DNA from 3 places in the Pseudovibrio sp. JE062 genome. Region 2 is predicted to be linked to each of the others. Evidence: predicted binding sites of a transcription regulator. Region 2 holds the regulator's gene; each other region holds the start of a gene.
The links. The regulator PhoB, encoded in region 2, activates phosphate uptake and scavenging genes when phosphate is short. The targets are predictions, from matches to a motif close to TGTCATNNANCTGTCAT.
Positions count from the first base shown of each region.

Region 1 (4,212 bases), on a different contig from region 2:
AGCGCTCGATGAAAGCACGAATGGCAAACTCAGCAGAAAACCGACTGGTCATCTCTTTCATGGCCGCCATGGAAAGCTCAAAGTGCTCCAGACCATAAAGCAGAACATAGTCTGAGTACGGCATGGTGATGAAACCATAGAGCCCATCCCCTTCATGCTCCCAGACAGGCTCGTCATCCATAGCCAGCGGCGCAGAAAGCGTCGCCATCATGATCCAGAGCGCATCGCTATAATCTTCCGGCAGATAACGACGCAGACAACGTGCCAGATGAAGTGAGCGCTCCTTTAGCTCCAGGTCACTCAATCCCTCCAGCGCTTCCACCATAAAACCAGCACTGTCAAACGCAGGATGAACCCTCGCCAAAGCAGAGGCCACACGTTGGATAGAGGCTTGATTGAAGACCTCTTTAAAAGGCTCAGCCATAAGTCCCCACCACGCTAAAGAACTCCATTGCACCCGCTTTACGAGGCTGATGCTCACGGCTCATATCAATCATTGAAAAATACGCCTGCCCAGCTTCATGCTGACCAGCCGCAGCAAATGCCCGCTCACTCGCGCTACTATCCGCCCAGACTACAATATCAGCGTAAGCACCATCCTCATGCTTCACAAGTGAACGACGCACAAAGCCCTTATGCCCATCCAGAAATTCACTCTGAAACCGCTCAGACGCAGCGACAAGATCCGCCTCCGTCTTATCAGCAGCAAGATGAAAAGGAGCAAACTCAATCACTTGGTTGGTCATCATTATTTCCTTAGAAGTCTCGATGACCCGTTTGTATGGACAAATATGCCATTTAATGACACATTTCTTTCATGACCACAGAGAGAACCAGAGCAACCGCGCTGGAGCGCTTAGATCGACTTGAACAAATAGAAACACTGCTGAAGTCCGGCGAGTGCCCGACAACCCATGATCTGGCGAAAGAACTCGGTATTTCTCAAAGAACCCTGTTCCGGGATCTGGAGTTACTCCGTGAACGCGGCCTGCCGATCGAAGCGGACAAAGGCCGCGGCGGCGGCATTCGCTTGCAATCCCGTTGGGGAGTTGGTCGTCTCAAGCTGGAGTATAAAGAGGCCATCGATCTGCTCATCAGCCTCGCCATCGCTGAGAGCATGCACTCCCCTCTCCTGCTGGCCAATCTCAAGCCAATCCGCCGAAAACTGATCGCCTCTTTCTCCCCGGAACTGCGCTCACGGGTCGACACTCTGAAGTCCCGCATCTGGATCGGCGGAACGGCTTCGGTCTATGTATATGGATCCTTTGAGGAAATCGACAGCGACGCCATGAGCCCAATCAACGAAGCCTTTCTGATGAGCAAATGCATCCAGATCGAGTACAGTGATCAGAACGGCAATCTCTCCCAGCGTACCATCGAACCGCACTACCTCTTCCTGAGCTATCCGGTCTGGTACATCATGGCCTGGGACCACCTGCGCAACGCCGTCCGCACCTTCCGCCTCGACCGCATAAAATCCGCCCAAATGCTCGCAAAAAGCTTCCCCTTAAAACCCAGACAACCCTTCATAGAGGCCATCGACGGCATAGAACCAACGACACCTTAAGCACCGTTTCTCTGGGTTTCGCACCACGTCATCAAAGCTTCAACAAACATTCATAGGCCTGCCATGCGGGGCCCCTAACCAGAAAGCACTTAACCGCAAAACTATTCTGACAGGGGATTTTCATGCGCGTTCTTCGCACTTCACTTATGGGCGGCATTTCGGTTGCCATGCTGGCAGCAGGCCTTTCTGCTGTAACTGCATCTGAAGCAAAGTTCTTCAAACGCATCGCGACCATGCCGGTTTACGAAACATTGGCAGAAGGCGTAGACCGCAAGTCGGAAACCGTGGCAGAAATCATTACCGCTTCTGAAGACGGCATGACCCTCGCCTTTACCGATGGCCCTCAGAAAGAGATCGTCTTCCTCGATGCTTCCAACGCCGCACAGCCAGTTCCAGCAGGGCGTACCGCACTCGGTGGCGAGCCCACTTCTGTAGCGATTTCAGGCAAGTATGCACTTGCAGGTGTAAACACCTCCGAAAGCTACACCAAGCCGTCCGGCTACCTCGCTGTCATCGATTTGGCGACCAAACAGATCACCGCAAAGTGCGATGTCAAAGGCCAGCCTGACTCTGTGGCTGTCTCCAAAGACGGCAAGTTCCTCGCGATTGCTATTGAAAACGAGCGTGACGAAGACCTGAACGACGGCGCTTTACCTCAGTTGCCAGCAGGTTTCCTGACCATCTTCGATCTGGACAACAACGGCATGCCGACAAACTGCGATGCCGTGCGCACCGTGGAAATGACAGGCCTTGCGGCAGAAGGTGGCGATGACCCAGAACCAGAATACGTCGCCATCAACAGCAAGGGCGAAGCTGTTGTAACTCTTCAGGAAAATAACCACCTCGCCATCGTGGACTTGGATTCCGGCAAGATAATCAACCACTTCTCAGCCGGTACAGCAACCGCTGAAAACGTGCCGGTTAAGAAGGCGCGTCTCTCTGATGCCTCTGGTTCGAAGGTGGACGTTCCTCGGGAACCGGATGCTGTGGCTTGGATTGATGGCAATCGCTTCGTGACAGCCAACGAAGGGGATTACAAAGGCGGCTCTCGTGGTTTCACCATCTGGAACAAAGACGGCACCATCGAGTTCGACAGCGGCAACCAGATGGAACATCTGGCCATGTCCCACGGGCATTACCCTGCCAAGCGCGCACACAAGAAGGGTACTGAGCCTGAGGGCGTAACTGTTGGCAAGTTCGGCGGAGAAACCCTGATCTTCGTAAACTCCGAGCGCGGAAACTTCGTCGCGGTCTATCGCGACACGGGCGGTAAACCTGAGTTCGTCCAGTTCCTGCCAACTCACATTGGCCCAGAAGGCCTGCTGGCGATACCGTCCCGCAATCTCTTCGTTGTCGCCAACGAGAAGGACAATGTGGAAGACAAAGTCCGCGCCCACGTTGGCCTCTACGAGTTTGGCGCAACCTCTGCTGAGTACCCGCAGCTGGTCTCCAACATTGATCCGGAAACCAACGCACCAATCGGCTGGGGCGCAATCTCCGGCATGGTGGCAGATAAAGACGATGCCAACAAACTCTACGCCGTCTCTGACAGCTTCTACGACAAAGCCCGCATCTTCACGCTGGACGTTTCCAAACAGCCTGTTGAAATCACAGGCCACATGGATCTGACAGGCGGCACCGCGAAAAAGTACGATCTGGAAGGCATCGCCCTGCGCAAAGAGGGTGGCTTCTGGCTGGCATCTGAAGGCAATGCGAAGAAGGAAATGGAACACTACCTGCTTCAGGCCTCTGCCAATGGTGAGATCCAGAAAGAAATCAAACTGCCAGCAAGCCTTATCGCACAAGCCAAGCGCTTCTCACTGGAAGGCGTGGCCGAGTTTGAGGTGAACGGCAAAACCCTCGTAGCCGTTGCAGTTCAGCGTGAGTGGAACGACGATCCGAAAGGCATGACCAAAATCGGCATCTACAACCCTGAGGATGAAAGCTGGGGCTTCGTTCACTACCCGCTGGACGCGCCACGCAGTTCCGCCGGTGGTTGGGTTGGCCTCTCCGAAATCACAGCTCTCGGCAATGGCAAGTTCGCTATTCTGGAGCGTGACAACAAAGGCGGTAAGGAAGCAGCCATCAAGCAGGTAACCACGATCTCACTGCAAGGCATCACGCCTGCACCACACGGCACCGAACTTCCAGTGCTGACCAAGAAAGTCGTTCTCGATCTGCTGCCAGCCATGTCCGCAACCAATGGCTGGACACCAGATAAGGTGGAAGGGCTGGCTATCACCAACGATGGCCGCATCCTCGTCTCTACCGACAATGACGGCGTAGATGATGCCAGCGGAGAAAGCCTCTTCTTCTCCATGGGCGATGCAGCACAGCTGAACTAAGAGCAACACAACTGAATGAAGAACAGCCCGGCGGAACATTTCGCCGGGTTTTTCAATGCCGTGATTGGAAAATTCTGGCGGTGTCCCTCCGCAGCCTTAAATCAGGTAGATATTATCACGTATAAACAATCTATACGTGCTGTATCAAATAATACAACAGCCACCCAAGCAACGCACCAATAGTGAAGTCAGATAAATACTTCTGATTCTCAATAAACTCGGTGCACATATGCCTATATCTAATTTAAATACACCACAAACAACTGTGCAAATAGATCAAAGCACAAGTTTCGCGCAAGT
Region 1 is NZ_DS996816.1:83,184-87,395, forward strand. It holds gene PJE062_RS23680 (DNA alkylation repair protein) at 1-424, opposite strand, end outside; gene PJE062_RS25885 (hypothetical protein) at 417-746, opposite strand; gene PJE062_RS23690 (YafY family protein) at 818-1,567, shown strand; gene PJE062_RS23695 (esterase-like activity of phytase family protein) at 1,690-3,912, shown strand.
Region 1: the regulator PhoB is predicted to act here: its motif matches at 1,594-1,610, upstream of PJE062_RS23695 (esterase-like activity of phytase family protein).

Region 2 (4,212 bases):
TCATCGGCATGGCACAGGCATTGGGCGAAACCGCACCGCTTCTCATGATCGGCATGGTGGCTTTCATCGTCGATATCCCGGCAAGCCCGGTGGATCCGTCGACCGTGCTGCCGGTTCAGATCTTCATGTGGGCAGACTTCCCCGAACCGGCCTTCCAGCAGAAAACCTCTGCCGCGATCATGGTGCTGCTCGGCTTCCTGATCTCGATGAATGCAATCGCAATCGTCCTTCGTAAACGTTTTGAGCGCCGCTGGTGATTTGAAAGGCAAGATCATGGCATTGGAAATGACCACAGACACCGAGAGTGCAATGGATACAACAATAAGCGCGCCACCAGCCGTATCAGCTGAAGGCGAAACGCTCAAAATGCGTGGCCGTGACGTAAAAGTGTTTTACGGCGACAAGCAGGCCCTGCATGGTGTGGATCTGGATGTGCGCAAAAATCAGGTGACCGCGCTGATCGGTCCATCCGGTTGCGGCAAGTCCACCTTCCTGCGCTGCCTCAACCGCATGAACGACACCATCGATATCTGCCGCGTGGAAGGTGACATCCTTCTCGACAACGATGACGTCTACGACCCACGCATTGATGTAGTGGAACTGCGTGCCCGCGTTGGCATGGTGTTCCAGAAGCCGAACCCGTTCCCGAAGTCCATCTTTGAGAACGTGGCTTACGGCCCACGCATTCACGGTCTGGCACAAAGCAAGGCCGATCTGGAAGAGATCGTCGCCAGCTCCCTGCAGCGCGCCGGTCTGTTTGAGGAAGTGAAAGACCGTCTGGATGAGCCGGGAACCGGACTCTCCGGTGGTCAGCAGCAGCGCCTGTGCATCGCGCGCGCAATCGCTGTGTCTCCGGAAGTGATCCTGATGGATGAGCCATGTTCTGCGCTTGACCCGATCGCCACCGCAAAAGTGGAAGAGCTGATCGACGAGCTGCGCCAGAACTACACCATCGTGATCGTAACCCACTCCATGCAGCAGGCAGCGCGTGTTTCGCAGCGCACTGCATTCTTCCACTTGGGAACACTGGTGGAAGAGGGGCTGACCAACGACATCTTCACCAACCCCAAAGACCAGCGCACGCAGGATTACATCACTGGCCGTTTCGGTTAAAAATAATAGGCAAGGAGGTCTAAGGAGATCATCCGATGAAAGATCATATCGTCTCGTCCTTCAATGAAGAACTGAAAGAGTTGGCCGGTCGTGTCGTCGAAATGGGCGGCCTCGCAGAAACGCTGGTACATGATGCGGTCAGCGCACTGCTGCGACAGGACCGCGAGCTGGCAACCCGCACCATTGCGGCGGACAGGCGCCTCGACAACATGCAGGCCGAGCTGGAAGAGCTGTGCATCTCCGTGATCGCACGCCGCCAGCCGATGGCAAGCGATCTGCGCGACATCATCGCCGCCATGCGCATCTCCAACGATCTGGAGCGCGTTGGCGACATGGCCAAGAACATTGCAAAGCGGACGCTCGCAATTGAGAGTGAGTTCAACAACAAGCAGCTTGCTGTCGGCGTGGAGCACATGTCTGATCTGGCGCTGGAACAGCTCAAAGCCGTTCTGGATGCCTACACCTCCGGTGATTTGGAAGTCGTCCAGCGCGTACATCTGCGCGATGATGAGGTCGATGCGCTGTACACCAGTCTGTTTCGTCAGCTGCTCACTTACATGATGGAAGATCCACGCTCTATCACCATGTGCGCCCACCTGCTGTTCTGTGCAAAGAACATTGAGCGCATCGGTGACCATGCGACCAACATTGCCGAGAACATCTACTACATGATCTCCGGAAATCAGCTTCCGGCTGATCGTCCAAAAACGGACGAACTGGCAGACAGCAGCGCTGTCTGAGACGTGCCGCTCTCCGGGAAGCTGCAAGCCCGGAAGGCGACCACGTTGAACAAGGTTTGGAGTGCCGGGTTCATTATGCGGCACTTCATGTGTCAAATCAGAGGGCGGCTTCGCGTTTCTGATAAGAAAAGACGCAACTACAAAAGGTTAAAGTGGTTTACATGCACAGTGATGACGGTAAACTGCTTTACAACAGAAGGTGCAAAGAGAGCACTAGGGTATGCCTAAGATACTGATTGTAGAAGACGAAGAACCGTTAAGCCTGCTGCTGAGATACAATCTCGAAGCGGAAGGCTACAATGTCGACGTATGCGCAAGAGGAGATGAGGCAGAACTCCTGCTGCAGGAAAGCCAGCCGGACCTGCTCTTGCTGGACTGGATGCTGCCCGGCCTCTCCGGTATCGAGCTTTGCCGCCGTCTGCGGGCACGTTCAGAAACCGAACGCATGCCAATCATCATGCTCACAGCGCGTGGTGAAGAGTCTGAACGCATTCGTGGTCTGGCAACCGGAGCGGATGATTACGTCGTCAAACCTTTCTCCATTCCGGAGCTTATGGCCCGCGTGCGAGCGATCTTCCGCCGTGCATTGCCGGAAGTTGTCTCCACCATGCTCAAGTCCGGTGATATTGAGCTGGACCGTGAAACCCACCGCGTACGCAGAACTGGCCGTGAAATCCACCTCGGCCCAACCGAGTTCCGCCTGCTGGAGTTCCTCATGAGTGCTCCGGGCCGCGTCTACTCCCGCGAGCAACTGCTCGACGGTGTGTGGGGACATGATGTTTACGTGGATGAGCGCACTGTCGACGTCCATGTGGGCCGCCTGCGCAAAGCCATCAACAAGGGCCGCATGAAAGACCCGATCCGCACCGTCCGCGGCGCCGGATACGCTTTCAACGACCAGTTTGCTGTCGGGTAATCGATTTCTGCTATATGCGCATTATGAAACTGCATCTCTGATCCGGAGATGCAGACTAAAAACAATGCGGATAACAAATGAAAATCAAGACGGTTGATAGAGCAACCGCTCATATCTACGACAATCTCTGCCAGGCTTACGAGGCAGAGTTCTCGCCTCTCACGCACAAACAGCCTGACGCCAACGGCCTGTTCGCCAAGGACACGCTGCTGGAAGGCAACATCACCGGCTATCTGGTGTACAGCAACGACCTCCCGGCAGGACTGGCGGCCATCAAGCAGGAGGAGCAGGAGGGGTTCGAAGTCTGCGAGTTCTACGTCGTGCCTTACTACCGCCGACACAAGCTGGGCCTGCAGTTTGCCAGCGCGCTGTTTGATCAGATGCCCGGCAACTGGCAAATCAAACAGATTGAAGGCGCTGACCACGCCACCGCCTTCTGGCGCGCTGTGGTGAACGACTACACCTCAGGCCACTATCAGGAAGACAGCTACAACGATCCGTACTGGGGCAACGTCACCCGCCAAACCTTCAGCGCTCAGAAGCACTAAACGCAGTCACAGGCGGATAGTCGTTACAAAACAGGCACTCAGACAGCAAAAAGCCGGGCACTGGACCCGGCTCATAACGCTTGCTGTCAGTCTATTTTAGCTGGCGCGGCGGTTGCGGCGGTCGCTGACTGGCTGATAGGCAATGCTGCGGTGATGCGCGCAATACGGTGTGCCTGCATCTGACTGACGACCGCAGAAGTAGAAGTCTTCAGAACCCGGATCGCCAATTGGCCACTTACAGGTGCGTTCGTTCAATGTCAGGATGGATGCGCGTTCGGAAACCGGAATAAAGATTTCTGCGACTGGGACGGGAGCGATTTCGGTCTCGATCGTTTCAATTGGCTCAACTTTAAGAGCGTTGGCGCCTGCCACTGTTGGCTGAACTTGTCGAGGAGTAGGAGAGGGAGCTGCTGCTGCGACCGCTTCGGTCACTGTCGGTTTAATTGGAGAAGCTGTTCTTGCCGCTGGGGCAGTTGCCTTTCTCGTCTTGGTTGCACCGCCCCCTGATTTAGCACGCCCTGAAAGCCCGAGCCGGTGAACCTTACCAATTACGGCATTTCGGGTCACATTGCCTAGCTCCCCAGCGATCTGGCTTGCGCTTAACCCGTCTGCCCAAAGCTTGGTTAGTAACTCTACACGTTCTGCTGTCCAGCTCATTAAAGGCCCCCGTCTTCCTTCAGTGGCGCGCAAAACAGTATTCGCTCAGCTCGGACGTATCCGAATTTGCCGCTAACCTGAGCGTGTGTGCTTGCAGCGTTCAGTAACTACGAGATGGTGTATAACTCTTATCGCACAGTACTATATCGGCGTTCCTACGAGCAATAACCTCAAAGAATTGAGGTGGGGAAGACTCTGGTTTTCCCCAGAATTGCCGTACTACTACTTACCTATAACA
Region 2 is NZ_DS996809.1:329,583-333,794, reverse strand. It holds gene pstA (phosphate ABC transporter permease PstA) at 1-257, shown strand, start outside; gene pstB (phosphate ABC transporter ATP-binding protein PstB) at 310-1,113, shown strand; gene phoU (phosphate signaling complex protein PhoU) at 1,149-1,853, shown strand; gene phoB (phosphate regulon transcriptional regulator PhoB) at 2,074-2,769, shown strand; gene PJE062_RS13940 (GNAT family N-acetyltransferase) at 2,847-3,317, shown strand; gene PJE062_RS13935 (GcrA family cell cycle regulator) at 3,414-3,974, opposite strand.

Region 3 (4,212 bases), on a different contig from region 2:
CGCAGGGCGACATCCCGGCAGTGATCACGGGAAATCTCCAGCGCTTCCAACGCTGCCGCCTGGAGGTCATTCTTCAGCACCCCGGCCCCGCTGTTCCCGATCACATCAATCGGCCCCATCACAGGAAACGCAGCAACAGGTGTCCCACAGGCAATCGCCTCCAGCAACACATTGCCAAACGTATCCGTCAGGCTTGGGAACACAAACACATCTGCATTGGCGTAATACTCAACCAGCTCATCCCCCTCAACAGGCCCTGTAAACAGCACCTCAGGATACGCCAGTCTCAACTCCTCCAACTGAGGCCCACCACCAACAACCACCTTGGTGCCCGGCAAAGCCAGTTGAAGAAACGCCTCAATATTCTTCTCAACCGCCACACGCCCCACATAGAGAAACCGTGGCCCCGGCAGATGATCCAGCAGAGCAGTCCGTAAAGGCCGGAACCGCTGATGATCCACCCCACGCGACCATCTCAGCAGCTTCTCAAACCCCCGCATCCGCAAGTCCGCTTCCAACGTCCCCGTCGCCACCATGCATCCCTGCCCACTGTTGTGGAACCGGCGCAGCCAGGAATAACTGAAGGACAGCGGCACCGGATAGCGTGCCTGCAGATACTCAGGAAAACGTGTGTGATAGCTCGTGGTGAAAATCCGCCCATCCCGCTTCGCCACCTGCCGCGCCATCAACCCCAAAGGGCCTTCGGTCGCGATATGCAGATGATCACAGTCGTACTTTTCAATAAACCCACGAACGATATGAGGCAGCGTCAGACTCAGCCGGATCTCTCCGTAAGATGGCATCGGTACGCTATGAAACGACTGCGGTGTCAGAAACTCAACGCGAATACCCATGCGGCGCAACTCAACAGCCAACCGCTCCAGCGTCCGCACAACACCGTTGATCTGAGGCTTCCACGCATCGGTGACAATCAAGATCGAGCTCATGCCGCCACCCGACTGCCGGAACTCTCCTTCGAAGGCTCAGTAGCAGCCCGCTTGCCATCCCCCCAACGGATCAACTCAAAGGTTCCGTCAAAGTTCTCGGCAACAGCGGTGCAGCTTTCCACCCAGTCACCCGTATTGATGTAATGAATGCCGTTGGTCTCATGGTCCGCCGCGTGGTGAATGTGACCACAGATCACCCCATCCACTTTCTGCCGCTGCGCTTCAGAAACAAGCGTCTCCTCAAACTTACCGATGAAGTTGACCGCGTTCTTCACCTTCAGCTTTGCCCATGCAGACAAGCTCCAATAGGTCAGACCAAGTTTACGGCGACAGTAGTTCAGCACCGTGTTCAGGTTCAGCGCTGTCACATAAGCCCAGTCTCCAAGGAATGCGAGCCACTTGGCGTGCCGCACCACCACGTCAAACTGATCACCATGAATTACCAGATACTTCTTGCCGTTGGCTCCTTCGTGGATGAACTGGTCCACCACCTCCACCCCGCCAAAGTGGATGCCAAAGAAGTCCCGCAGGAACTCATCATGATTGCCGGGAATGTAAACGATACGCGCACCCTTGCGCCCTTTGCGCAACAGCTTCTGCACCACATCATTGTGAAGTTGAGGCCAGTACCAAGACCGTTTCAGGCGCCACCCATCGATGATATCTCCAACAAGATAAACCGTGTCAGCATCGTTGTGCTTTAAAAAATCCAGCAGCAAATCTGCCTGACATCCGCGCGTGCCCAGATGTACATCAGACAGAAACAAGCTTCTGTACTTTTTGCTAGTAGAATCCCCGGTCACCACAAAGCCTCCGGAATAAGAAAACCTTCTTTCCTTTAAATTGATTCACAAGAAACAAATATGACAGGATACATTTACTCGAACTTTGCAGTTTCTTGCTTGAACCTCAAGCAACATTACTCCCCGTTTATTAGGGGAGAGAAAAGCAAGCCCGTGCAATTCAAGTGATTATTCTATTCGCTTGCTAAGCTTGATGGTCACTGGCTCAAATCCCTCAGAGCCAGTAAGCTGCCTCGCAGAACGCATTGATTCAGTGGGATATTCAAATGAACTTGGGAATTGAGGGGCGCAAAGCCATCGTCTGCGCATCCAGCCGCGGGCTGGGATTGGGAACAGCAAAAGCATTGGCAGAAGCCGGATGTGATCTGGTGATCAACGGCCGCAACGAGCAATTGCTTGATCAGATCGCCAAGGATCTGGCTACAAAGCACTCCATCTCTGTCACTCCCGTCGCCGCTGACATCTCCTCTCCAGAAGGCCAGCAAGCCGTCCTCAACGCCTGCCCAAACCCGGATATCCTCGTCAACAACAACGGCGGCCCACCTCGCCGCGATTTCAAAGAGCTCAATCGCCAATCCATTCAGGATGGTGTCATCCAGAACATGATCACCCCGATTGAGCTGATCAAAGCCGTCATTGATGGCATGGCAGAGCGCAAATTTGGCCGCATCGTCAACATCACCTCCATGTCTGTGAAAATGCCAATCGAGGGACTGGATCTCTCAAGCGGTGCCCGCGCTGGCCTCACCGCATTTCTGGCGGGCGTCTGCCGTCAATACGCACAGCACAACGTCACCATCAACAACGTACTGCCCGGCAAGTTCGACACCGACCGCCTGAAAGGTGGCTTTGAACGTCAGGCGGAACAAACCGGCATTTCCATTGAAGAAGCAAAACGCCTGTCTTCCGAAGAGATCCCGGCCAAGCGTCTCGGCAATCCTGAAGAGTTCGGCAAAGCCTGCGCCTTCATGTGTTCAGCCCATGCTGGTTACATCACCGGCCAGAACCTACTGCTCGACGGCGGCCTCTACCCAAGCGCGTTCTAAAGCAAAACCGCCTCCCCAAAGCATCACTCTGGGGAGGCGCCAAATGAACGAACAAAGCTCTTAGAACTTCAGACGGGCACCGAGACTAACAATGTCCACATTGGTGTCATTCACCGGCCCTTGAATGGTAATCCCTTCATAGAACGGATGGTCCGGGTTGATGTTGATACTCTCGCTTTCCGGGAACAGGTGCGAGTAACCAATATCCACTTCCAGCCAATCCTCGTAGAAGTAACTCAACCCTGCGCTAATCCAGAACCGGTTCGCATCCGGCAAACGCGGCGTCCGGTTGGCTTCATCAATCGGGGACCATTCGTAAGCCAATCCAAACCGACCAGTAAAGTTCTCGGTAAAATCATACTCCGTGCCAAGCGAGATGAAGTAGCCGTCATTGTATTGGAACGGCAACTCTGAAACCACCTGATCCTGTAGATTGAACACCGGGAAGGTGCCAAACCGTGACCAGTGCGTCCACTCAAACGTACCCATCCCTCGCCAGCGCTCATTCAGCACCTGCTGGAAGGAAACCGTCACCGTCTCTGGCATAATGATGTTAGCGCGAATTGGAGTTGGCGTATTGCCACCGACCACAAGTCGCCCTTTGAGGTTATGTTCAATGGGCGAGCGATAGCCAATCCCAAGCTGTGTACCTTCCCACGGCTTGAAAAGAGCTCCAACGGTGGCACCAAATCCAAGGTTGTAATCCTCACCCCGCAGCTCCGCCGTAGGAGAGTTTGCAGCAATGGGTGGAACACCCGTCGCAGACTTCAGCCTCACCTGCAAATATTGAAGCTGCCAACCAACCCCAATGGAGAATTTCTCGGTAAGCTCATAAGCTGCCATCGGTGTCACATTGACAGAAAGCACACGGGAGGACCGGGCATAAACCTGTCCTGCCCACTCAATTTGAGGTTTCGTTTCAAAGCCATAAGGTGCATTGGAACTGACACCAAGGGTGAGGCGCTCATCCACTTTCCAAGTGCCATACCCTGCAGGCACCCAGGCATCCACGCCTATATCACCTGAGGAGTAAGGAACCCCCGTCACTGGTGTTGGGATCGCATCAATAGTGGCTGTTTCCAGATCAATCGTGGCACGAGGAAACACAACGGTCTGGGAAGTTTCAACCTGAATGCCGTCATGTCCCGTCATCGTTGCTGGGTTCCAGTACATACTGGAAAGGCTTTTTGAGACTGTCGCATTTCCGGCAAAGGAGAGGCCCTGGAACCAGGCAGATTGCTCACGAACAGCAAAGGCACCGGCGAAGGCATCAGAGGCAATCAGCAGCGTGGAGAGACTGGCGATCGTAATGGGCAGATATCTGGACATGCACGGTACTTTCTGTTCTCAAGAAAACAATCAAGCAGCGCCATGATCAAGTTACGAGTTACTTATTGATTCGGCTCTTACAACTAG
Region 3 is NZ_DS996806.1:372,787-376,998, reverse strand. It holds gene PJE062_RS06085 (glycosyltransferase family 1 protein) at 1-947, opposite strand, end outside; gene PJE062_RS06080 (UDP-2,3-diacylglucosamine diphosphatase) at 944-1,750, opposite strand; gene PJE062_RS06075 (SDR family oxidoreductase) at 2,017-2,796, shown strand; gene PJE062_RS06070 (OmpP1/FadL family transporter) at 2,857-4,125, opposite strand.
Region 3: the regulator PhoB is predicted to act here: its motif matches at 1,800-1,816, upstream of PJE062_RS06080 (UDP-2,3-diacylglucosamine diphosphatase).